3 regions of the Kitasatospora sp. NPDC058184 genome follow, and region 1 is predicted to be linked to each of the others. Evidence: predicted binding sites of a transcription regulator. Region 1 holds the regulator's gene; each other region holds the start of a gene.
The links. Region 1 encodes HrcA, which represses chaperone genes, less so after heat shock. Its sites were predicted from a motif close to TTNGCACTCNGNNNNNCNGAGTGCNAA; they were not measured.

Region 1 (7,806 bases):
GCACGTGATGGCGGTGGACGGCCGGGTGGACCGGATCATCCACAACCTGCCGGCGATCCGGCCGACCATCATGGCCTCCGCGCCGCGCATCTTCGAGAAGGTCTACAACGGCATCGCGGGCCGGGCCCGGGCCGAGGGCGGCGCCAAGTACAAGATCTTCCTGTGGGCGGCCAAGGTCGCCCGCGAGCACGCCCGGGCGGTCCAGCAGAGCCGCATCGCCACCGGCACCGAGAGCGCCCCGCTCGGCCTGCGGGTGCAGCACGCGCTGGCCGACAAGCTGGTGTACGCGAAGATCCGGGCGGCCTTCGGCGGCCGGCTGCGCGGCGCGGTCTCCGGCAGCGCCGCGCTCGCCCCGGAGATCGGCTACTTCTTCATCGGCGCCGGGGTGCCGATCCTGGAGGGCTACGGCCTGAGCGAGACCAGCGCCGGCTCCTGCGTCAACCGGGCCGAGGACGTGCGGATCGGCACCGTGGGCCGCCCGCTGCCCGGCACCGAGGTGCGGATCGCCGAGGACGGCGAGATCCTGCTGCGCGGCCCCGGCGTCATGCGCGGCTACCACAACCTGCCGGAGAAGACCGCCGAGGTGCTGGAGCCGGACGGCTGGTTCCACACCGAGGACATCGGCGAGCTCAGCCCGGACGGCTTCCTGCGGATCACCGACCGCAAGAAGGACCTGTTCAAGACCTCCGGCGGCAAGTACGTGGCGCCCAGCGAGGTCGAGGGCAAGTTCAAGGCGGTCTGCCCGTTCGTCAGCAACATCCTGGTGATCGGCAACGGCCGCAACTACTGCACCGCGCTGATCGGCCTGGACGAGGCCGTCCTGCTGCCGTGGGCCGCCGAGCACGGCCTGGCCGGGAAGTCCTACGCCGAGCTGGCCGTCGAGCCGGCCGTCCACGAGCTGATCGAGGGCTTCGTCAAGCGGGTCAACGGCGACCTCCAGCGCTGGCAGACGATCAAGAAGTTCCACCTGCTGCCGCGCGACCTCGACATCGAGCACGGCGAGCTCACCCCGAGCCTGAAGATCAAGCGCCCGGTGGTCGAGCGGACCTACGCCGACGCGGTCACCGCCATGTACGCGGGCGCCAACGAGGCCTGACCGGCCCCGCCCCCGTACGGCCCGCCGGGTTCGGTCGGGCCGTACGGGACAATGGGCTCATGCCCTCCGCACTCCCCGACGGCGATCCGGTGCCGTCCGACGGTTCCCTGCCCGCACACGCCCTCGACGGGCTGGGCGACCGGCCGTTCGGCTTCTACCTGCACGTGCCGTACTGCGCCAGCCGCTGCGGCTACTGCGACTTCAACACCTACACCGCCACCGAGCTGCGCTCCTCCGGGGCCGTCGCCTCCCAGGAGACCTACGCGGACAACGTGGTCGCCGAGATCCGCCACGCCCGGAAGGTGCTGGGCTCCGCCGACCTGCCGGTGCACACCGTCTTCCTCGGCGGCGGCACCCCGACCCTGCTGCCCGCCCGCGACCTGGTCAAGATGCTCTCCGCGATCCGCGAGGAGTTCGGGCTCGCCGACGGCGCCGAGATCACCACCGAGGCCAACCCGGAGTCCGTCGACCCGGCGTACCTGGCCGAACTGCGCGAGGGCGGCTACAACCGGCTCTCCTTCGGCATGCAGAGCGCCCGCCCGCACGTCCTGAAGCTGCTCGACCGCCACCACACCCCGGGCCGCCCCGAGGCCTGCGTGGCCGAGGCCCGCGCGGCCGGCTTCGAACACGTCAACCTCGACCTCATCTACGGCACCCCGGGCGAGTCCGACGACGACTGGCGGGCCTCCCTGGACGCCGCCATCGGCGCCGGGCCCGACCACGTCTCCGCGTACTCGCTGATCGTCGAGGAGGGCACCCGGCTCGCCGCCCGCGTCAAGCGCGGCGAACTGCCGATGATCGACGACGACGTGCACGCCGACCGCTACCTGATCGCCGAGGAGGCGCTCGCCGCCGCCGGCTACTCCTGGTACGAGGTCTCCAACTGGGCCACCACCCCCGAGGGCCGCTGCCGCCACAACGAGCTCTACTGGACCGGCGGCGACTGGTGGGGCGCCGGCCCCGGCGCCCACAGCCACGTCGGCGGCGTCCGCTGGTGGAACGCCAAGCACCCCGCCGCCTACGCCCAAGCCCTCGCCGAGCACCGCACCCCGGCCCTGGCCCGCGAGGTGCTGGCCGACGAGGACCGCCGCGTCGAACGCATCCTGCTGGAGCTCCGCCTGGTCGACGGCATCCCCCTCGACCTCCTCACCGACACCGGCCGCGAGGCCGCCGACCGCCACCTCGCCGACGGCCTCCTCGCCCCCGGCCCCTACGCCCGGGGCCGCGCCACCCTCACCCTCCAGGGCCGCCTCCTGGCCGACGCCGTCGTACGTGACCTGGTGGACTGACCGAGGGCTTACCGTGTGCGCACCTCTCCGAGCGGACCAGCCTCTTCGGCGAGGCCGTTCCTGTGGATCCGATGGGTGTGAGTCTGGTGACTGCCGACTTTCCCCGCCGTCACTCCGGCAGGGCCGTGAAGTCGATCAGTTCCTCGACCCGGCCCAGGAGTTCGGGCTCCAGGTCCTTGTAGGAGTCGACCTTCGAGAGGATGTGCTTCCAGGCCGCGGGGGTGTCCACCGGCCAGCCGAGGCGGCGGCAGGTGCCCTCCTTCCAGTCCTCGGCCCGAGGGACGGCGGGCCAGGCGGGGATGCCGACGGAGGAGGGCTTCACGGCCTGCCAGATGTCGATGTAGGGGTGGCCGACGACCAGCACCGAGTCGCCGGTGACCCGGGCGGCGATGCGGTGCTCCTTCGTGCCCGGGAGCAGGTGGTCGACCAGGACGCCGAGGCGGCGGCCGGGGCCGGGGGCGAAGTCGGCGACGATCGCGGGCAGGTCGTCGATGCCGCGCAGGTACTCGACGACCACGCCCTCGATCCGCAGGTCGTCGCCCCAGACCCGTTCGACCAGCTCCGCGTCGTGCCGGCCCTCGACGTAGATGCGGGACTCGCGGGCGACCCGGGCGCGGGCGCCGGGGACGGCGACGGAGCCGGAGGCGGTGCGGCCCGGGGTGCGGGCGGGGGCCGGGCCGGCCGGGCGGACCAGGGTGACGACCCGGCCCTCCAGCAGGAAGCCGCGCGGCACCAGGGGGAACACCCGGTGCTTGCCGAACCGGTCCTCCAGGGTGACGGTGAAGCCTTCGGCGGTCTTCTCGCAGCGCACCACGGCCCCGCAATAGCCGGTCGCCGCCTCCTCGACCACCAGGTCCCGCTCGGCGGGCACCTCCGGGGCGGGGGCCTGCTTCTTCCACGGCGGGGTCAGGTCGGGTCCGTACTGGCGGCTGCGCATACGGGTGATCATAGGGAGGGCGGACGGCGCGTCAGAGGCCCGGCGCGCCCCAGACCGGGAACCAGCGGCTCAGGTCCTTCTCCAGCCGCAGGTCGTTCCCCAGCATCGCGTTGACCTGCAGTTCCAGCGGACTGTCGCGCCGCTCCCCGCCGCCGGGCATCGGGGCGAAGGGGTAGAACGTCCCCCGCTTGTAGAGGTAGACGAGGGCCAGCGACCGCCCGTCCGGGTCGCGGAAGCCGACGAGCGAGCAGAGCAGCTGCGGCCCGAAGCCGTTCGCCTCCAGTTCGCTGTTGACCGCGTGCAGGTCGTTGACCAGTTCGGGCAGTTCCTCGGGGCGGTGCCGGGCGAGCAGCCAGGAATAGCCGTAGCCGTCCTTGGAGGCCTCCACGGGGACGCCGCCGCGCTCGGTGTCGGCGTCCAGCAGCGCCCGGACCTGCTGCTGGACCTGGACGAAGGCGGCGCCCTCGACGGCCGCGAAGCAGACCGAGCCGAGCCCGGTGGGGGTGAACCCGGCCCCGGCCTCCAGGGTGAGCGCGGCGGACGGCACGCCGAACAGCTGGTCGAGGTCGGGCTTGACGGGCTTGGTGCGGCCGAACAGGGCGTCCAGGATTCCCACGGCGGTCCTCTCGGGTCGAAAACTGAGACTCAGCGGCCGAGCTGCTCGGAGATCTTCGCCAGCTGCTCCAGCCGCTTCTCCAGGCTCGGGTGGGTGGAGAACAGCTGCGAGGCGGCCTCCCGGGCGCTCAGCGCGGGGGCGAAGTAGAAGGCGTTGTACGGCTGGGCCTGGCGCAGGTCCTTGCTGGGGATGGCCGCGATCTGCCCGGTCACCTTGGTGAGCGCCGAGGCGAGGGCGCTGGGATGCCCGGTGAGCTGGGCGGCGGCCCGGTCGGCGGCGAGTTCGCGGTAGCGGGACAGCAGCCGGGTGAGCAGGAAGCTGATCGCGTAGACGACGACCGACACCAGCGGGATGATCAGCGCCAGCACGGCCGCGTTCTGGTCGTTGTTGTTGCGCCCGCCGCCCATGAACCCGCCGTACATCGCGATCCGGGTCATCGCCCCGGCGAGGACGCCGAGGAAGCCGGCGATCGTCATCACCGCGACGTCCCGGTGGGCGACGTGCGACAGCTCGTGGGCGAGGACGCCCTCCAGTTCCTCGGGCTCCAGCCGGCGCAGCAGCCCGGTGGTCACGCAGACCACCGCGTTCTGCGGGTTGCGGCCGGTGGCGAAGGCGTTCGGCATGTCGTTGTCGGCGACCGCCACGCGGGGTTTGGGCATGTCGGCCAGGGCGCAGAGCCGGTCGATGGTGCCGTGCAGCTGGGGGAACTGCTCCGGGGACACCTGGCGGGCGCCCATCGCCCGTTCGGTGATCTTGTCGCTGAACCAGAACTGGGCCACGAACAGCCCGCCGGAGATCAGGACGATCAGTGGCCAGGCGCCGCGCAGCAGCGCGATCAGCAGGCCGGTGAAACCGACGTACAGCAGCCCGATCACGAACATCGTCGCGACCATGCGGCCGGTCAGGCCGCGGTCCGGCGCGAAACGGGTGTGCTGGCCCGAGCTCGACATCGCTTGCTCCTCCATTCGCCGTCGCTTTCGATGCTGCCACCCGGACGGCCTCTCGGCACCACCCCGGCGCCGGGAGGATCGAACCGCCGGGGCCCCGCGGGCCGTGAGCGGAACTGCGGGGAGGATCACCCCGGTCCGGCCGTTCCTGCCGTAGGACCCGGGCCTTACACTGGCAGGTACGGTTTTGGCACTCGCGTGTTCAGAGTGCCAGGGCAAGGGTCTTCGGAGCGGCCCGCAGCAGCAAGGGACACAGTCGGACAACGTGCGAAGACGGAGGTGCGTGCCCCATGGCCGGTGAGGTCCGCCAGCTGGACGAACGCAAGCTCGCCGTGCTCCGCGCGATCGTGCAGGACTACGTGGGCACCGAGGAGCCGGTCGGCTCCAAGGCCCTGGTGGAACGGCACAACCTCGGGGTCTCGCCGGCGACCGTCCGCAACGACATGGCGGCGCTGGAGGAGGAGGGCTACATCCACCAGCCGCACACCAGCGCCGGCCGCATCCCGACCGACAAGGGGTACCGCCTCTTCGTCGACAAGCTCGCCGAGATCAAGCCGATGAGCGCCCCCGAGCGCCGGGCCATCCGGCACTTCCTGGACGGCGCGGTCGACCTGGACGACGTGGTCGCGCGCACCGTGCGGCTGCTCGCCCAGCTGACCCGGCAGGTCGCGGTGGTGCAGTACCCCTCGCTGACGCGCTCCACCGTCCGGCACATCGAGCTGGTGGCGCTGGCCCCGGCCAAGGTGATGCTGGTGCTGATCACCAACACCGGCCGGGTCGAGCAGCGGATGGTCGACTGCCCGGGCCCGGTCGGCGAGACGGTGCTGGCGGACCTGCGGGCCCGGATCAACGCGAGGGCCGCCGGCCGGCGCCTCCCGGAGGTCCCGGGGCTGCTGGAGGAGCTGCCGGCGCAGTTCGAACCGGCCGAGCGGCCGACCGTCAGCACGGTCCTGGCGACCCTGTTCGAGACGCTCGCCGAGCAGAACGAGGAGCGGATCATGCTGGCCGGCACGGCCAACCTGACCCGCTTCGGGCACGACTTCCCGCTCAGCATCCAGCCGGTGCTGGAGGCCCTGGAGGAGCAGGTCGTCCTGCTCCGCCTCCTGGGTGAGACCGCGGACGCCGCGATGACGGTCCGGATCGGGCGGGAGAACACCTACGAGGGGCTGACTTCCACGTCCATCGTCTCGGTCGGCTACGGTTCGGGCGACGAGAGCGTGGCGAAACTGGGTGTGATCGGTCCGACCCGGATGGACTACCCGGGCACAATGGGGGCGGTGCGAGCGGTGGCGCGGTACGTGGGCCAGATCCTGGCCGAGTCCTAGCAAAGGCCGCCGTCGGAAATCCGACGGCGGTGACCAGTCGCAGCACTACTACAGGCGGAACAAGCGGAGCATTTGGTGGCCACGGACTACTACGCGGTACTCGGCGTCCGACGGGATGCGGGGCAGGACGAGATCAAGAAGGCGTTCCGGCGCCTGGCGCGCGAACTGCACCCGGACGTCAACCCGGACCCGAAGACGCAGGAGCGGTTCAAGGAGATCAACGCCGCTTACGAGGTGCTCTCCGATCCGCAGAAGCGCCAGGTCTACGACCTCGGCGGGGACCCGCTGTCCCCGGGCGGCGGCGCGGGCGGCTTCGGTGCCGGCGCGGCGGGCTTCGGCTTCTCCGACATCATGGACGCCTTCTTCGGCGCCGCGGCCGGCCAGCGCGGCCCGCGCTCGCGCACCCGCCGGGGCCAGGACGCCATGATCCGGCTGGAGATCACCCTGGAGGAGGCTGCTTTCGGCACCACCAAGGAGCTCCAGGTCGACACCGCCGTCACCTGCACCACGTGCAGCGGCGAGGGCGCGGCCCCCGGCACCTCGGCGCAGACCTGTGACATGTGCCGCGGCAAGGGCGAGGTCTCCCAGGTCACCCGGTCCTTCCTGGGCCAGGTCATGACCTCCCGCCCCTGCCCGCAGTGCCAGGGCTTCGGCACCGTCGTGCCGACCCCGTGCCCGGAGTGCGCCGGCGACGGCCGGGTGCGCGCCCGCCGCACGCTGACCGTCAAGATCCCGGCCGGTGTCGACAACGGCACCCGGATCCAGCTGGCCGGCGAGGGCGAGGTCGGCCCCGGCGGCGGCCCGGCCGGCGACCTGTACGTCGAGATCGCCGAGACCACCCACACGATCTTCCAGCGGCGCGGGGACGACCTGCACTGCACCGTCACCATCCCGATGACGGCGGCCGCGCTCGGCACCCAGGTGCCGCTGCAGACCCTGGACGGCCTGGAGGAGGTCGACATCCGGCCCGGCACCCAGTCCGGCCAGTCGATCCCGCTGCACGGCCGGGGCATCACCCACCTGCGCGGCGGCGGCCGTGGCGACCTGATAGTGCACGTCGAGGTGAAGACGCCCAGCAAGCTCGACCCCGAGCAGGAGGAGCTGCTGCGCCGCCTCGCGGTGCTGCGCGGCGAGGAGCGGCCGTCCGGCCAGTTCGCGCCGGGCCAGCAGGGCCTCTTCTCCCGGCTGAAGGACGCCTTCAACGGCCGGTAGCCGTCCGCGGAGGGGTGCCGGGGGGCAATGACCCCGGCACCCCTTTCGCGTGTCCGTCCCACTTCCGCACGAAAGAGGTTCCCCGTCATGACCGCGCCCGTCTTCGTCGTCGAGACCGAGCGGATCGCCGCCGCCGCGCCCGGGGCCGTGGTGCGCCTGGACGGCCCGGAGGGGCGGCACGCGGCCGCGGTGAAGCGGCTGGAGCCGGGCGAGGCGGTGACCCTGGCCGACGGGCAGGGGCTCGGCGTGGACGGCACGGTCGCCGAGGTGCTCGGCAAGGACGCGATCGACGTGCGGGTCGCCGCCGTGCGCCGCGAGCCGGAGCCCGCGCCGCGGATCGTCGTCGTCCAGGCGCTGCCCAAGGGCGACCGCGGCGAGCTGGCC
Region 2 (7,806 bases), on a different contig from region 1:
GATGGTCGCCGCGCTGGGCGCCGAGATGGTGTGGCGCGACCGCACGCCGTCCGCCCTCGACCTGTCGGCGGACTCCTCGCTGCCGGTGACCGAGACCCACGTGCCCCACACGGACTTCCACGGCCAGGCCTACGACGCCCTCGGCGGCGGCGCGGCATGACCGTCGCCGCGATGTGGGAGGCCCGGGCGGCGACCGGCCGGGGCGACGAACTCGCCGCCTGGGTACGGGAGTCGGTGCTGCCCGCGGTCCGCGGCTCGGCCGGTCTGGAGCGCCTCGAACTGCTCTCCGCCCCGGGCGAGCGGGTGCTGCTGATCACCTGGTGGAACGGCGAGCCGGTGCCCGTCGCCGACCCGCCGGCCGGGCTGCTCGGCCGTCCGGTGCACCGCTGGTCCTTCACCAGCGAGCACGTCGAGTAGCCCCTGGCCGGGAACCGCCGCGGCGGTCGGTACCGTGCATAGCTGAGAGAAGGCTGGACGGGAACCGGGAGCGCGCAGCGGTGATCAGGCGGAGCAGGACCAGGACGTACGGGGTGGGGGCGCTGGCCCTGCTGGCCTTCGCCACCGCGTGCGGGGACAACGGGGGTGGTGGCGGTGCCGCCCCCGCCGCCACGACGGCGGCGGCCACGCCCCGGCCCACCGGCGCCGCGCCGACCAGCGCGTCCGCGCCCCCTTCGGCGGGCGCCCCGGCGGGCGCGGACGCGGCGGCCTGGGCCAAGTGGAACCTCACCCCGCTCGCCCCCGCCCCGGCGCCGCCCGCCGACAAGCCGATCAAGCTCGAACGGACCGGCCCCGTACCGGTGTTCAGCGATGTGAAGACCAGCGACAAGGTCGTCTTCATCACCATCGACGACGGCGCGGAGAAGGACCCGAAGTTCGTCGAGATGCTCACCGACCTCAAGGTGCCGATCTCGATGTTCCTGACGAAGGACATCGTCAAGAACGACTACGGCTACTTCAAGCCGCTCCAGGCGCTGGGCAACCACATCCAGAACCACACCGTGGACCACCCGGTGATGAGCAAGCTGTCGGCCGACAAGCAGAAGGCCGAGATCTGCGACGACCAGGCCGCGCTCACCCAGCAGTACGGCACCGCCCCGTTGCTGTTCCGCCCGCCGTTCGGCGACGGCGCCAACACCCCGATGCTCAACACCTCGGTGCAGCAGTGCGGCCCGCGCGCGATCGTGCTCTGGCGCGAGTCGATGCAGATCCACGACATGCAGTACCAGGCCGCGGACAAGAAGCTGAAGCCCGGCGACATCGTCCTGGCGCACTTCCGCGGCCCCAAGGAGCTCAAGGGCGCCACGATGACCCAGATGTTCGGCGACCTGCTGGCCCGGATCCAGGAGCAGGGCTTCTCGGTGGCCCGGCTGGAGGACTACATCCAGGCGCCCGCCTCGTAGCCCCGTCCCGGTCCTGGGGCCGCCGCGTCGGGGGTCAGACCGGCTGCCCCAGCATCATCAGCGGCCCGTTGTCGGTGCGGCTGAGGATCACCGTGACGGTGTTCGGCCCGGAGGGCTTGAGCTGGCGGCGCAGCTCCTCCGGGGTGATCGCCATCCCGCGCTTCTTGATCACCACCGTGCCGACCGCCCGCTCGCGCAGCAGCGCCTTCAGCTTCTTGATGTTGAACGGGAGCACGTCGGTGAGCTCGAAGGCGTGCGCGTACGGCGTCGCGACCAGCTCGTCCGAGGTCAGGTAGGCGATCTTCGGGTCGATCAGCCGGCCGCCCACCTGCCCGGCCACCTCGGCCACCAGGTGGGCCCGGATCACCGCGCCGTCCGGCTCGTACAGGTAGCGCCCGACCGGGCCGGCCGGCGGGTCGGGCAGGTCGCCGCCGGTCAGGCTGGCGCCGTGCGGCAGCAGGGTGGCGCGGTGCGGGCTGGTGGCCCTGGTTCCGAACCAGAGCACCGCCTCCTTGACGTCGCCGTGGTCCGAGACCCACTCGGCCTCGGCGTCCTCCGGCACGGCCTCGTGCGGGATGCCCGGCGCGACCTTCAGCGCGCCGATCGGGGTCCGCCGGCCGGCCTCGATCGCCCAGGAGAGCGGCGGGGCGTACGCCTCCGGGTCGAACACCCGGCCGCGCGCGGTGCGCCGGGCCGGGTCGGTGAACACCGCGTCGTAGCCGGTGACGTCCACCTCGGCGACGTCCGCGCAGCGCACCTCGACCAGGTCGGCCAGGCCCAGCGCGGCCGCGTTGGCCGCGGTGGCGGCGCAGGCCGCCGGGTCCCTGTCGACGGCCAGCACCTCGATGCCGGCCCGGGCCAGCGCCAGCACGTCCCCGCCGATGCCGCAGCACAGGTCCGCCAGCCGCCGTACGCCCAGGTCGGCGAACCGCCGGGCCCGCCACTCGGCCACGCTGCGCCGGGTGGACTGCTCGACCCCGTTGGGCGTGAAGTACATCAGGTCGGCGTCCGCCCCGAACTTCGCCCGCGCCCGCTGCCGCAGCCGCGCCTGCCCGAACGCGGCCGACACCAGCTCCGCCGGGTGCTCCCGCCGCAGGCGGGTCGCCAGCGCGAGCTCCTCCTCGGGGGTGAACTCGCGCAGCTCGGCGAGCAGGGCCTGGCCCTCGGGGGTCAGCAGCGGCTGGAGGTTCTCGGTGTCCACGGGGCCATTCTCGCGGGTCGGCCGGGTGGCCGGTCGGCCGGAGCGGCCGCGCGGCGTTCACCGGCCGATGACGGGGACGTCGGAGGTCAGCCAGAACACCAGCGGCATCAGCGGCGCGGCCGCCAGCGCGGCGTACGGCGTGATCCGGTACCCGAGCCGCCGGGTGCCGAGGCCGGTCAGTGCCAGCAGGACGAGCATCACCACGACGCCGAAGACGTCCAGGGCCTCCACCCCGGGGCCGTACAGGGCGAGCAGCTTCAGCCAGTTGAGCACGAACGACCCGACGGACGCCGCCGCGACGGCCCCGGCGAGCACCACCGCGGCGAGCACCAGGTCCGGCGCCCAGTGGACCGGCGGCCGCCCGGGCGCGCCGTGGGGCCGGCTCACCGGAGCCACCCCGCGCTGGCGAGGGCGGTCAGCAGGGCGGGGCTGACCGCGGCGGCGACCGGGGTGATCCGGTAGCCCCGCCGGTGGGTGTACCGGGCCACCGTCACGACCGGGACGAGCAGCAGCGCGGTCGCGGCGCCCCGGGCCGCCCAGCCGCCGATCGCGGGGTGGGCCTCCAGCGCGAGCGCGGCCAGGAAGGCCGCGATCCAGCCGAACCCCAGCAGCGAGGCGGCCCCCAGGACCGTCAGCAGCGCGAGCAGCAGGTCCGTCGGACGGCCGACCGGGCGCAGCGGGTCGGCGAGCGGCAGCCGGTTCACCGCCACAGCACGCCCGAGGAGAGGACCGCCGGCAGCGCGAATGGGGCGAGCCCGGCGGCGACCGGGAGGAGCCGGTAGCCGGACCGCCGGCTGCGGAATGCCACCACGAGGCCCGCCGCCAGGGCGACCACCGGGGCGGCCAGCATCCCGATGCCCAGGAAGGCCCACCCGCGCCCGTCCCCGTCGTCCCCGTAGCCGGGGATGGTGCCGAGGCAGGCGACGAGGAGGAAGGCGACGAACGGCAGCACGCCCCCCAGCAGGGGCAGCGACAGCAGGGCGAGGGCGGCGTCCTTGGGCCGGGACGGGCCGATGCGCACCGGGGTCGAGGTCATGGCAGGAGTCTGGCGGGGCCGGGCCCGGTCGTACATGAGTACGGCTACTCATTCGCGAACCGGGGACTTCCGGGACTCGCCGTTGGCACTCTGGTTGACTGAGTGCTAACACGGCCCTATGGTCATCCTTGGCACTCACCACTAGGGGAGTGCTAACGCGACGACGTGTGTCTGACCCCCGCGACGGCAGGCCCGCAGGATCGCCCCTACCCGTTAGAAAACCCCGTAATCTCCGAAGGGGAGCTCGGACGTGACCACCAGCAGCAAGGTTGCCATCAAGCCGCTCGAGGACCGCATCGTGGTCCAGCCGCTCGACGCCGAGACCACCACGGCCTCCGGCCTGGTTATCCCGGACACCGCCAAGGAGAAGCCCCAGGAGGGCGTCGTCCTGGCCGTCGGCCCGGGCCGCTTCGAGGACGGTCAGCGTCTGCCGCTCGACCTCGCCGTCGGCGACATCGTCCTGTACTCGAAGTACGGCGGCACCGAGGTGAAGTACAAGGGCGAGGAGTACCTCGTCCTCTCGGCCCGCGACGTTCTCGCGGTCATCGAGAAGTAAGACGTACCGACCCGCCCCGGATCCGTGTCCCAGTGACAGGGGCCCGGGGCGTGGTTGTTGGTTCACGTAGTTCGGCGGCCGGTGGGCCGGCCGCAGCCCCGAGGGAATAGGGAACATGGCGAAGATCCTGCAGTTCGACGAGGACGCCCGCCGCTCGCTGGAGCGCGGTGTCAACAAGCTGGCCGACACCGTCAAGGTGACCATCGGCCCCAAGGGCCGCAACGTCGTCATCGACAAGAAGTTCGGCGCCCCGACCATCACCAACGACGGTGTCACCATCGCCCGCGAGGTCGAGCTGGACGACCCGTACGAGAACCTTGGCGCGCAGCTCGTCAAGGAGGTCGCCACCAAGACCAACGACGTCGCGGGTGACGGCACCACGACCGCCACCGTGCTGGCCCAGGCCCTGGTCAACGAGGGTCTGCGCAACGTCGCCGCCGGTGCCGGCCCGGCCGCCCTGAAGAAGGGCATCGACAAGGCCGTCGCCGCGGTCTCCGAGCACCTGCTGTCCGTCGCCCGCGAGATCGAGGGCAAGGACGACGTCGCCGCCGTCGCCTCCCTCTCCGCGCAGGACACCCAGGTCGGCGAGCTGATCGCCGAGGCGATCGACAAGGTCGGCAAGGACGGTGTCATCACCGTCGAGGAGTCGAACACCTTCGGCGTGGAGCTGGACTTCACCGAGGGCATGCAGTTCGACAAGGGCTACCTGTCGCCGTACTTCGTCACCGACGCCGAGCGCCAGGAAGCGGTCCTCGAGGACCCGTACATCCTGATCAACCAGGGCAAGATCTCCTCCATCCAGGAGCTGCTGCCGCTGCTGGAGAAGATCCTCCAGGGCGGTGCCTCCAAGCCGCTGCTGATCATCGCCGAGGACGTCGACGGCGAGGCGCTGTCGACCCTGGTCGTGAACAAGATCCGTGGCACCTTCAACGCCGTCGCCGTCAAGGCCCCGGGCTTCGGCGACCGCCGCAAGGCGATCCTCGGCGACCTGGCCGTCCTGACCGGTGGCCAGGTCATCTCCGAGGAGGTCGGCCTCAAGCTCGACCAGGTCGGCCTGGACGTGCTGGGCACCGCCCGCCGCGTGACCATCACCAAGGACGAGACCACGGTCGTCGACGGTGCCGGTGACTCCGAGGCCGTCGCCGGCCGCGTCGCCCAGATCAAGGGCGAGATCGCCGCGACCGACTCCGACTGGGACCGCGAGAAGCTGCAGGAGCGCCTGGCCAAGCTGGCCGGCGGCGTCTGCGTCATCAAGGTCGGCGCCGCCACCGAGGTGGAGCTGAAGGAGCGCAAGCACCGCCTGGAGGACGCCATCTCGGCGACCCGCGCCGCGGTCGAGGAGGGCATCGTCGCCGGCGGTGGCGCCTCCCTGGTCCACGCCGCCAAGGTGCTGGACGAGGGCCTGGGCCTGTCGGGTGACGAGGCCACCGGTGTCGCCGTGGTCCGCAAGGCGCTGCACGAGCCGCTGCGCTGGATCGCCCAGAACGCCGGCCTGGAGGGCTACGTCATCACCTCCAAGGTCGCCGAGCTGGAGATCGGCCAGGGCTACAACGCCGCCACCGGCGAGTACGGCGACCTGGTGAAGGCCGGCGTCATCGACCCGGTCAAGGTCACCCGCTCCGCCCTGGAGAACGCCGCCTCGATCGCCTCCCTGCTTCTCACCACCGAGACCCTCGTGGTGGAGAAGAAGGAGGAGGAGGCCGACAACGGTCACGGCCACGGCCACGGCCACTCGCACTGAGGCTCCGACGCCTGACCGGAGGCCCGGTCCGCTCCCCCCGGGGGGCGGGCCGGGCCTCCGGCGTTCCGTCCGAGGTTCCGCTTGAGGCTTCAACTATCAGCAGAATTTTGCAGAATGCAAAGATTGCCTTATAACTAAGGCATGATCGAGGCCCGCCATCTGCGCGTTCTGCGTGCCGTCGCCCGCACCGGCTCCTTCTCCGCCGCCGCCCGCGAGCTGGGGTGTACGCAGCCCGCCATCAGTCAGCAGATGAAGGCCCTGGAGAAGTCGGTGGACACCCCGCTGGTGGTCCGCTCGGGCCGCGGGATGCAGCTCAGCGAGGCCGGCCGGGTCCTGCTCAAGCATGCCACCGGAATCCTGGCCGGGCTCTCCGCCGCCGAGGAGGAGGTGGCCGCGATCGCCGGGCTGCGGGCCGGACGGGTGCGGCTGGTCTCCTTCCCGACCGCGAGCTCCACCCTGGTGCCGCCCGCGGTCGCCCGCCTGCGGGACAGCCATCCGGGGGTGCGCGTGTCGCTGGTCGAGGCCGAGCCGCCGGAGTCGCTGGCGATGCTGCGCGGCGGCGAGTGCGAGATCGCGCTGGCCTTCCGCTACCCGCAGTCCGACGGCGCCGTCGCGCTCCCGGCGCCCGCCCACGGCACGCCGCGCGAGGCCCGGGCCGAGGCCAACCTGGAGGCGCAGCAGCTGACCGCCGGGACCGACTGGTCCGACCTGGTGGTCACCCCGCTGCTGGACGACCCGCTGGTGGGCGTGCTGCCGGCCGCCCACCCGCTGGCCGGGCGGGGCGGGGCGGTGGGGCTGGCCGAGCTGGCGGAGGAGCAGTGGATCGCCGGCTGCCCGCAGTGCCGGGGGCACCTGGTGGAGCTGTGCACCGGGGCGGGCTTCGAGCCGCGGATCGACTTCGCGACGGACGACTACCCGGCGGTGGTCGGCCTGGTGGCGGCCGGTCTCGGGGTGGCGGTGCTGCCCCGGCTGGCGCTGCGGTCGGTGCGTCCTGACGGCGTGTCGACGGTGCCGGTGCGGACGGCCTCCGGGGCGCCCGCGGTGCGCCAGGTGGTCGCGCTGACCCTCCCGGACCTGGCCGAGGTGCCGGCCGTGGCGCTGATGCTGGAGCGGCTGGCGGGGGCGGCCGCCGACCGCTGACGGTGGGTGACGGGACCGTCGGGGTCCGGTACGTACGGTGAGCCAGAAGACTGAAGCGCCGCGAAGAAACGTTTCTTCACGGCGCTCAAGGAGACGGGTCTACCGCTGGGCGACCGCCGGCGGGGCCAGCGGAACCTCGACCAATCGGTGTCGCGAGCGCCCCAGCATCTCCTCGCGTTCGTCCTCCGTCATCCCGCCCCACACGCCGTACGGCTCGCGGACCGCCAGCGCGTGCGCCGCGCACTCGGCGATCACCGGGCAGCGCATGCAGACCTCCTTGGCGCTGGCCTCGCGCGAACTGCGCGCCGCCCCGCGCTCGCCCTCGGGGTGGAAGAAGAGCGAGCTGTCCACGCCACGGCAGGCTGCGGAGAGCTGCCAGTCCCAGAGGTCCGCGTTGGGACCGGGGAGGCGGGAGAAATCTGCCATGGCTCATTCCCTTCAGAGGCTGTCGGCCGTCGGCCGGGCGTTCGGCGGGGCTGCTGCCGAGCGGTGCGGCGGGGCTTCGATGCACTGGTGTGGACACCTGGAAATATGACTTAAGGCAACTCCATGGACAAGTCACCCACACACTGGCACAACAGTCAATGACCATACGAAAGCTATAAAAACGGGCATAGTGGGCAAGGGGCTCCAGCGGGCGCGGACGTGGCAATCGGGTGGTCGACGGGCGCGCGGGGTGCCGAATCGATGTGCGGGTCGTACGCCGACCGCGCGCGAGCTGCGCAAAAGAGC
Region 3 (7,806 bases), on a different contig from region 1:
TGCGAGACCCCGCCGGACCCGCGCCAGATGTTGAACAGGCAGCCCGGCCCGGCCAGCACCAGCGCCGCCACCCCCGCCGCCGTCGGCGCCACCCGCCCGCGCAGCCCGGCGAAGGTCAGCAGCAGCGGGACGACCAGCATCACCACGAACCACACCAGGTCCAGCGGGAAGGTGGTGTCGTCCCAGCTCTGGGCCGCCTCCAGCAGCCCGCCCACGGCCCCCGACGCCAGCACCAGGCCGGCCGCGCGCAGGCCCGGCCGGGGCAGCAGGTCCGTCGGCGCCGCCGCCAGCAGCAGCGCGGCCAGCACCAGCGGCAGCGTGGCCATCGCGATGTAGCCGCTCCACCACAGGTCGAAGGAGGAGGACCAGACGGCGTCCGCCAGGTTGTAGAGCCCCACCGCCCCCAGGACCAGCGCGCTGCCCCGCACCGCCGTCCACCGCCCCAGCAGCCCCGCCACCAGGAGCAGCGCGGCCGCCACCGGCGCGCAGAGCGACGAGAAGTAGACCTTGTACGGGTCCTCCCAGGTGAGCCAGTTGACGATCCGGTCCACGGTGGTCACCCAGGCCACCAGCGTGGCACCGGCCACCGCCCCGGCGAGCATCGGCGCGACCATCGCCAGCAGCCGCCCGGCCGCCGTGGCGCCGGTCAGCCCGAGCCGCACCCGCAGCCCGTACACCGCCAGGCCGAGGACCTCCCGGGCGACCGCCGGCCGGCCGCCCGCCGCCGTCGTGTCGGCGAACACCTCGGCCAGCTCCTCGCCGCGCTCGCGGCGGTACGGCTCCGGGTAGAGCTGGAGCGCGGCCCGCAGCACCGCGGAGGGCCCCGCGCCGATCACCGGTGTGGTCATGAGAGGCCTCCCCCCGTCGCGGGCCGCCCCTGCGACCCGGTCTTGCCCGGCAGCATCGACCGGATCCTGGTCAGCCGGCGCTCGGCCTCGGTGGCGACCGCCCGCAGCCGCTCCGCCTCGGCGGCCAGCGCCTCGCGGCCGGCGGCGGTCAGCGCGTAGCTGCGCCGGGCCCGGCCGTCCACCACCTCCTCGGCGGCGACCTCGATCAGGCCCTGGCCCAGCAGCCGGTCGAGCGCCCCGTAGAGCGTGCCGGTGCGCATCTTGACCCGGCCGTCGGAGATCGCGGCGATCTCCTGGATGAGCGCGTAGCCGTGCCGCGGGGCGTCGGCCAGCGCGGTGAGCAGCAGCAGCGTGGGCTCCTGCATGGAGCGTTCTGTCATACGACTACATATATCGTCAACCTACCTATAGGTCCAGCGCCCACTCCCCGGGTCCGGCACCCGGCCGGGCCGCCACAATGGTCGCCATGCCGACCACCGAGGACGCCCCGCCCGCCGAGGAACCGCTCACCGACGCGCCCGCCGAGGGCCCGCTCGCCGACCCGCCCGCCGAGGGCCCGCTCGCCGACCCGCCCACCGACGACCTGCTCGCCGCCTGGACCGCCCTGCTGCACCGCTGCGGGGCCGCCGTCGACCCCGAGCCGTACGGCCGGGAGCTGCTGCGCCGCTGGTCGGAGCCGCAGCGCCGCTACCACACCGCCGCACACCTGCGCGCGGTGCTGGGCCTGGTCGACGAGCTGGCCGGGCACGCCGCCGACCCGGAGGCCGTCCGCCTCGCGGCCTGGTTCCACGACGCCGTCTACCGCCCCGACCGCACCGAGAACGAGGAGCGCAGCGCCGCCCTGGCCGTCCGCGCGCTGACCGCCGCCGGGCTGCCCGCCGAGCGGGTCGCCGAGGTCGAGCGCCTCGTGCTGCTCACCGTCGGCCACGACCCCGCCCCCGGCGACCGTGACGGCGAGGTGCTCTGCGACGCGGACCTCGCCGTCCTCGGCGGCTCCCCCGAGGCGTACGCGGCGTACGCGGCCGCGGTCCGCGAGGAGTACGGTTTCGTCCCCGCGCCGGACTTCGCGGCCGGCCGGGCCGCCATCCTGCGCCATCTGCTCGCCCTGCCGGACCTCTACCGCACCCCGGCCGCCCGCGAGCGCTTCACCGCGGCCGCCCGCGCCAACCTGACCGCGGAGCTCGGCACCCTCTGAGGCCCGTCAGCCCCACCGCCCGCGCACCCGGTCCGCGGCGGCCACTCCCCCCGTCACGGCCAGCACCCGCCCGGCCACGGCCCACCACGCGTCGTGGCCGGCCCCCGCCGCCTCCAGCACGGCCCACCACAGCCCGAGCCCGCAGCACCCGCCCGCCACACCCCACACCCAGCGCCTCATGCGCGCACCGTACCCACCCGCGCACCACCCCCGGAAGGCACCCCCGGCCCCGAGCCGGCCGGGCTAGGCGAGCTTCCCCACCGGCGCCACCACCGCGCCCTGCTTGCCGCACACCCAGTGCGGCTCCGGCCCCAGCTCGGGCTCCACGCTCAGCGCGTGCGGGTCCCCGTCGGCCGCGCACCCGGTGCACAGCGGCCAGCGCCCGTACGCCTCCAGCAGCGCGTCCTGGACGTCCTGGGCGACCAGCCCGAGCACGTACTCGGTGCCGTCCGGCCACTGCTCCAGCCACCAGCGGCGGTGCGTCACGGCCTGCTCCACCAGCGAGACGACGGCGGCGTCCGCCACGTCCCGCGCGGTGAGGTCGGCCAGGATCAGTGCCCGCGCGTTGTGCAGGGCGGTCTCGATGTCGTCGGAAGCCATCCGTCCATTCTCCGTCCACCCGGCCGAACGCCGAAACGCCCGGACGTCCGAACGCCCGGGCCCCGGAACTTCCGGACGCCGCCGGACGCCGAAACGCCGTGTGGGCGGCCCCCCGAAGGGAGCCGCCCACACGGACGAGGAACCAGCCGATCCGATCCGAGGGATCAGGATCAGAAGTCCATGTCACCGCCCGGCATGCCGCCGCCGGCGGCCGCGGCGGCCTTCTCCGGCTTGTCGGCGATGACGGCCTCGGTGGTCAGGAACAGCGCCGCGATGGAGGCGGCGTTCTGCAGCGCGGAGCGGGTCACCTTGGCCGGGTCGATGATGCCCTCGGCGATCAGGTCGACGTAGGTGTTGGTGGCCGCGTTCAGGCCGTGACCGGCGGGGAGGTTGCGCACCTTCTCCACCACGACGCCACCCTCCAGGCCGGCGTTGGTCGCGATCTGCTTGATCGGGGCCTCCAGCGCGACCTTGACGATGTTGGCACCGGTGGCCTCGTCGCCCTCCAGCTCCAGCTTGTCGAAGGCGACACCGGCCTGCAGCAGGGCGACGCCACCACCGGCGACGATGCCCTCCTCGACGGCGGCCTTGGCGTTGCGGACGGCGTCCTCGATGCGGTGCTTGCGCTCCTTGAGCTCCACCTCGGTGGCCGCGCCGGCCTTGATGACGGCCACGCCGCCGGCCAGCTTGGCGAGGCGCTCCTGGAGCTTCTCGCGGTCGTAGTCCGAGTCGCTGTTCTCGATCTCGGCGCGGATCTGGTTCACGCGGCCCGCGACCTGCTCGCTGTCGCCGCCACCGTCGACGATGGTGGTCTCGTCCTTGGTGATGACCACCTTGCGGGCGGTGCCCAGCAGGTCGATGCCGGCGTTCTCCAGCTTGAGGCCGACCTCCTCGGAGATCACGGTGCCACCGGTGAGGATGGCGATGTCGCCGAGCATGGCCTTGCGGCGGTCACCGAAGCCCGGGGCCTTGACGGCGACGGACTTGAAGGTGCCACGGATCTTGTTCACGACCAGGGTCGACAGGGCCTCGCCCTCGACGTCCTCGGCGATGATGACCAGCGGCTTGCCGCTCTGCATGACCTTCTCCAGCAGCGGGAGCAGGTCCTTGACCGAGCCGATCTTGGAGTTGGCGATGAGGATGTACGGGTCCTCGAACGTCGCCTCCATCCGCTCCAGGTCGGTGGCGAAGTAGGCGGAGATGTAGCCCTTGTCGAAGCGCATGCCCTCGGTGAGCTCGAGCTCCAGACCGAAGGTGTTGCTCTCCTCGACGGTGATGACGCCTTCCTTGCCGACCTTGTCCATGGCCTCGGCGATGAGCTCGCCGATCTGGGTGTCAGCGGCGGAGATGGAGGCGGTGGAGGCGATCTGCTCCTTGGTCTCCACGTCCTTGGCCTGGGCCAGCAGCTGGTCGGAGACGGCCGCGACGGCCTTCTCGATGCCGCGCTTCAGGGCCATCGGGTTGGCGCCGGCGGCGACGTTGCGCAGACCCTCGCGAACCAGGGCCTGGGCGAGCACGGTGGCGGTGGTGGTGCCGTCACCCGCGACGTCGTCCGTCTTCTTGGCGACCTCCTTGACGAGCTCCGCACCGATCTTCTCGTACGGGTCCTCGAGCTCGATCTCCTTGGCGATGGAGACACCGTCGTTGGTGATCGTGGGGGCGCCCCACTTCTTCTCCAGCACGACGTTGCGGCCCTTGGGGCCGAGCGTGACCTTCACGGCGTCGGCGAGCTGGTTCATGCCACGCTCAAGGCCGCGGCGAGCTTCCTCATCAAAGGCGATGATCTTGGCCATCTGAAGTGGTCCTCCGGGACACGGTCGACTGCTCGGACCAAGGGGTGCCCGCGACGGACGGCCCTGGTGTGCGGGGGTCCATTCCCCTACCGCTCCCGGGGGCCTCACCGACCCGGTCCGCTGTCACTCTCACGCTGTGAGTGCTAACGCCAATGATTAGCACTCCGGGTGGTCGAGTGCAAGCCCAATCGACGATCCGCGAGCCGTCGCCGGAGCCCCGCCCGAGCCCCGGCGGAGCCGTGTCGGGGAACGCCGACGGGCCCGTACGACACGCGTCGCACGGGCCCGTCGAGAAGCGAGTGGTCACCAGCCGTAGGGCCGCGCCGAGCTCCTGGAGTCGGAAGGGGTCAGACCGCCGCGCGGACCATGTCCGCCTGCGGGCCCTTCTGTCCCTGGGAGATCTCGAACTCGACCCGCTGGCCCTCCTCGAGGGTGCGGTAGCCGTCCATCTGGATCGCGCTGTAGTGGACGAAGACGTCCGCACCACCGTCGACCGCGATGAAGCCGTAGCCCTTCTCCGCGTTGAACCACTTGACGGTGCCCTGAGCCATTCCGAACTCCCCTAGTGCTGTGCTGGCCCTTCACGTGCCCGCAGGTCGCGGGCCCGGGTTGGTTGAAGGCCGGCCCGGGGAACCCCCCCTGGGCGCAGCCGTGCACGCCGCAACCATCCGCGCGGAACGCCGGGCGGCCTCCGGTGAGCGGGTGATTGCGTCGACCGCCGCTGAATGTATCCGGATCGACGCCCTCTGCAACAGGGCCAACCGCCGGTAATTCCGCCAAGGCGTCAAGGGACAGGACGGATCGAATCGGAATAATCTCGGCATTCCACGCCGGACATAGCGGACGAATTACTCAAATGCCCGCGCGAATTCTGACATCTGCCTGACATGTTTCACGGTCCGCCCCCGGCGGCCGGACGCCCCCGGGCCGAGCACTGCGGGGGCCGAAAGGGAAACCCTGTTCCCAGCCGAGCCACACTCTACTCCGACTCGACCCGGAAATATTCCCGCCGGAATGCGAGCGGTCGCCCGCGCATACGGAGAACGGATTTCCGTACGCGCGGGCGACCGCGGGTTCTGCTTTGTCGGCTCAGCAGCCGCCGGCCACCGCCGGGATGATCGAGACGCTGGCGCCGTCCTTGATCTCGGTCGCCAGACCCTCGGCGAAGCGCACGTCGTCGTCGTTCACGTAGACGTTCACGAAGCGGCGCAGCTTGCCCGTGTCGTCCAGGACGCGGGCCGCGATGCCCGCGTGGTTCTTCTCCAGGTCGGCGACGACCTCGGCCAGGGTGGCACCCTCGGCGGTCACCTCGGCGGCGCCGTCGGTGTAGGTGCGCAGGATGGTGGGGATGCGGACGGTGGCGCTCATGACTCTCCTAGCGGGGGCGGGGCCTATCGGGTGGTTCAGGCGGACACGAGGCCGGCGGCGCGGAACGAGTCCAGCGTCGGGCGGATGACGGCGGTCATCCCGGAATCGGAGACGGCGTCCAGGGTCTTCAGCCCGTCGCCGGTGTTGATCGCGACGGTCTCCTTGGCCGGGTCCAGCTGCCCGGTCTCGACCAACTTCTTCAGCACGCCGACGGTCACCCCGCCCGCGGTCTCGGCGAAGATCCCCTCGGTCCGCGCCAGCAGCCGGATCGCCGCCACGACCTCGGCGTCCGTGACGTCCTCCACCGCGCCACCGGTACGGCGGGCGATGTCCAGCACGTACGGGCCGTCGGCCGGGTTGCCGATCGCCAGCGACTTGGCGATGGTGTCCGGCTTCACCGGCTTGATCACGTCCCGGCCGGCCTTGAACGCGGCCGACACCGGCGAGCAGCCCTCCGCCTGGGCGCCGAAGACCTTGTACGGCCGGTCCTCGACCAGGCCGAGCCTGATCAGCTCCTGGAGCCCCTTGTCGATCTTCGTCAGCTGCGAGCCCGAGGCGATCGGGATCACGATCTGCTCCGGCAGCCGCCAGCCGAGCTGCTCGCAGATCTCGTACGCCAGCGTCTTGGAGCCCTCGCCGTAGTACGGCCGCAGGTTCACGTTGACGAAGCCCCAGCCCTCGCCGGCCGGGTCGCCGATCAGCTCCGAGCAGAAGCGGTTCACGTCGTCGTAGTTGCCCTCGATGCCGACCAGCTCGCCGCCGTACACCCCGGCCATGACGACCTTGCCCTGCTCCAGGTCGTGCGGGATGAACACGCAGGACCGGAACCCGGCCCGGGCCGCCGCCGCACCCACCGCGCCGGCCAGGTTGCCGGTGGAGGAGCAGGACAGCGTGGTGTAGCCGAACGCCCGGGCCGCCTCGATCGCACACGCGACCACCCGGTCCTTGAACGAGTGCGTCGGGTTCCCGGAGTCGTCCTTGACGTGCAGCTGGGCGGTGAAACCGAGCTCCCGGCCCAGGTTGTCCGCCTTCACCAGCGGGGTCCACCCCGGGTTCAGGTTCGGCTTGGACGCCACGTCGGCCGGCACCGGCAGCAGCGGCGCGTACCGCCAGATGGAGGCCGGACCGGCCTCGATCCGCTTGCGCAACTCCTCGGCGCCCTCGCTGCCGAACTCGTAGGCGATCTCCAGCGGGCCGAAGCACTCCAGGCACGCGAAGCTGGGGCCGAGCGGGAAGCGGGTGCCGCACTCGCGACAGGACAGCGCGGCGGCCGGGCCGAGGTCGACGGAAACGGGTGCGGCAGTGTCGATAGCCATGATGGCGAGGCCTCTCTCCTCATCTTCCCCGTGGCGCGGTCGCGACACGGGACGGAATTGGCACCTGTCCCGCCGGGGCCTGTCGACAGACAGCCGCGCGAGAAGGTTGCCGGGACGTCAACGGGCCGTTCCCTCAGTCCCTCTGGATGAGCTTGTGAAATTGTGGTGGTGCTCAACGGAGACCCCGGCGTGCAAAGGTCCGACCGCTGTACGAAGACTGTATCCGAAGGCGTCAAACCTGAACGGGACCGTCCGCCAAGCGAGATGACCCGTCCCACCGACCTCGCCGAGGAGATCTCCGTGCCCGCCGAACCGACTCCCGCGCTCCTCCCGCAGGCGGCGTCCTGGCTGCGCCGCCGCTCCTGGAGCGCGGCCGACCGGCCGGTCCGCACCCTGCTCGACGCCAAGGAGCGCACCGGTCGCACGGTCAGCGTGGTCCTCCCCGCCCTGGACGAGGAGGCCACCGTCGGCGACATCGTCCGCACCATCCGCCGCGAGCTGATGGAACGCCTCCCGCTCGTCGACGAACTCGTCGTCGTCGACTCCGGCTCCACCGACGCCACCGCCGCCGTCGCCGCCGAGGCCGGCGCCCGGGTCGAGCACCGCGACGCCGTCCTGCCCCGGCTGCCCGCCGTCCCCGGCAAGGGCGAGGTGCTCTGGCGCTCACTGCTGGTCACCCACGGCGA

Region 2: a site for HrcA is predicted at 3,720-3,746, ahead of groES (co-chaperone GroES). Genes of this name have one in related genera too.
Region 3: a site for HrcA is predicted at 4,593-4,619, ahead of groL (chaperonin GroEL). Genes of this name have one in related genera too.

The regions. Positions count from the first base shown of each region.
Region 1 covers NZ_JBHVVE010000013.1:124,766-132,571, reverse strand. The annotation lists gene ACFVXH_RS24270 (AMP-dependent synthetase/ligase) at 1-1,096, shown strand, start outside; gene hemW (radical SAM family heme chaperone HemW) at 1,156-2,385, shown strand; gene ACFVXH_RS24260 (DUF3097 domain-containing protein) at 2,495-3,322, opposite strand; gene ACFVXH_RS24255 (hypothetical protein) at 3,354-3,938, opposite strand; gene htpX (zinc metalloprotease HtpX) at 3,968-4,888, opposite strand; gene hrcA (heat-inducible transcriptional repressor HrcA) at 5,176-6,210, shown strand; gene dnaJ (molecular chaperone DnaJ) at 6,286-7,422, shown strand; gene ACFVXH_RS24235 (16S rRNA (uracil(1498)-N(3))-methyltransferase) at 7,510-7,806, shown strand, end outside.
Region 2 covers NZ_JBHVVE010000023.1:87,063-94,868, forward strand. The annotation lists gene tsaD (tRNA (adenosine(37)-N6)-threonylcarbamoyltransferase complex transferase subunit TsaD) at 1-160, shown strand, start outside; gene ACFVXH_RS32930 (hypothetical protein) at 157-417, shown strand; gene ACFVXH_RS32935 (polysaccharide deacetylase family protein) at 498-1,400, shown strand; gene ACFVXH_RS32940 (methyltransferase domain-containing protein) at 1,435-2,601, opposite strand; gene ACFVXH_RS32945 (hypothetical protein) at 2,659-2,988, opposite strand; gene ACFVXH_RS32950 (hypothetical protein) at 2,985-3,305, opposite strand; gene ACFVXH_RS32955 (hypothetical protein) at 3,302-3,637, opposite strand; gene groES (co-chaperone GroES) at 3,888-4,193, shown strand; gene groL (chaperonin GroEL) at 4,309-5,934, shown strand; gene ACFVXH_RS32970 (LysR family transcriptional regulator) at 6,076-7,074, shown strand; gene ACFVXH_RS32975 (WhiB family transcriptional regulator) at 7,174-7,500, opposite strand.
Region 3 covers NZ_JBHVVE010000035.1:67,584-75,389, forward strand. The annotation lists gene ACFVXH_RS38785 (hypothetical protein) at 1-848, opposite strand, end outside; gene ACFVXH_RS38790 (PadR family transcriptional regulator) at 845-1,228, opposite strand; gene ACFVXH_RS38795 (hypothetical protein) at 1,306-2,043, shown strand; gene ACFVXH_RS38800 (hypothetical protein) at 2,050-2,223, opposite strand; gene ACFVXH_RS38805 (hypothetical protein) at 2,287-2,643, opposite strand; gene groL (chaperonin GroEL) at 2,814-4,436, opposite strand; gene ACFVXH_RS38815 (cold-shock protein) at 4,784-4,987, opposite strand; gene ACFVXH_RS38820 (MoaD/ThiS family protein) at 5,526-5,804, opposite strand; gene thrC (threonine synthase) at 5,840-7,120, opposite strand; SAM riboswitch class I at 7,137-7,273, opposite strand; gene ACFVXH_RS38830 (glucosyl-3-phosphoglycerate synthase) at 7,385-7,806, shown strand, end outside.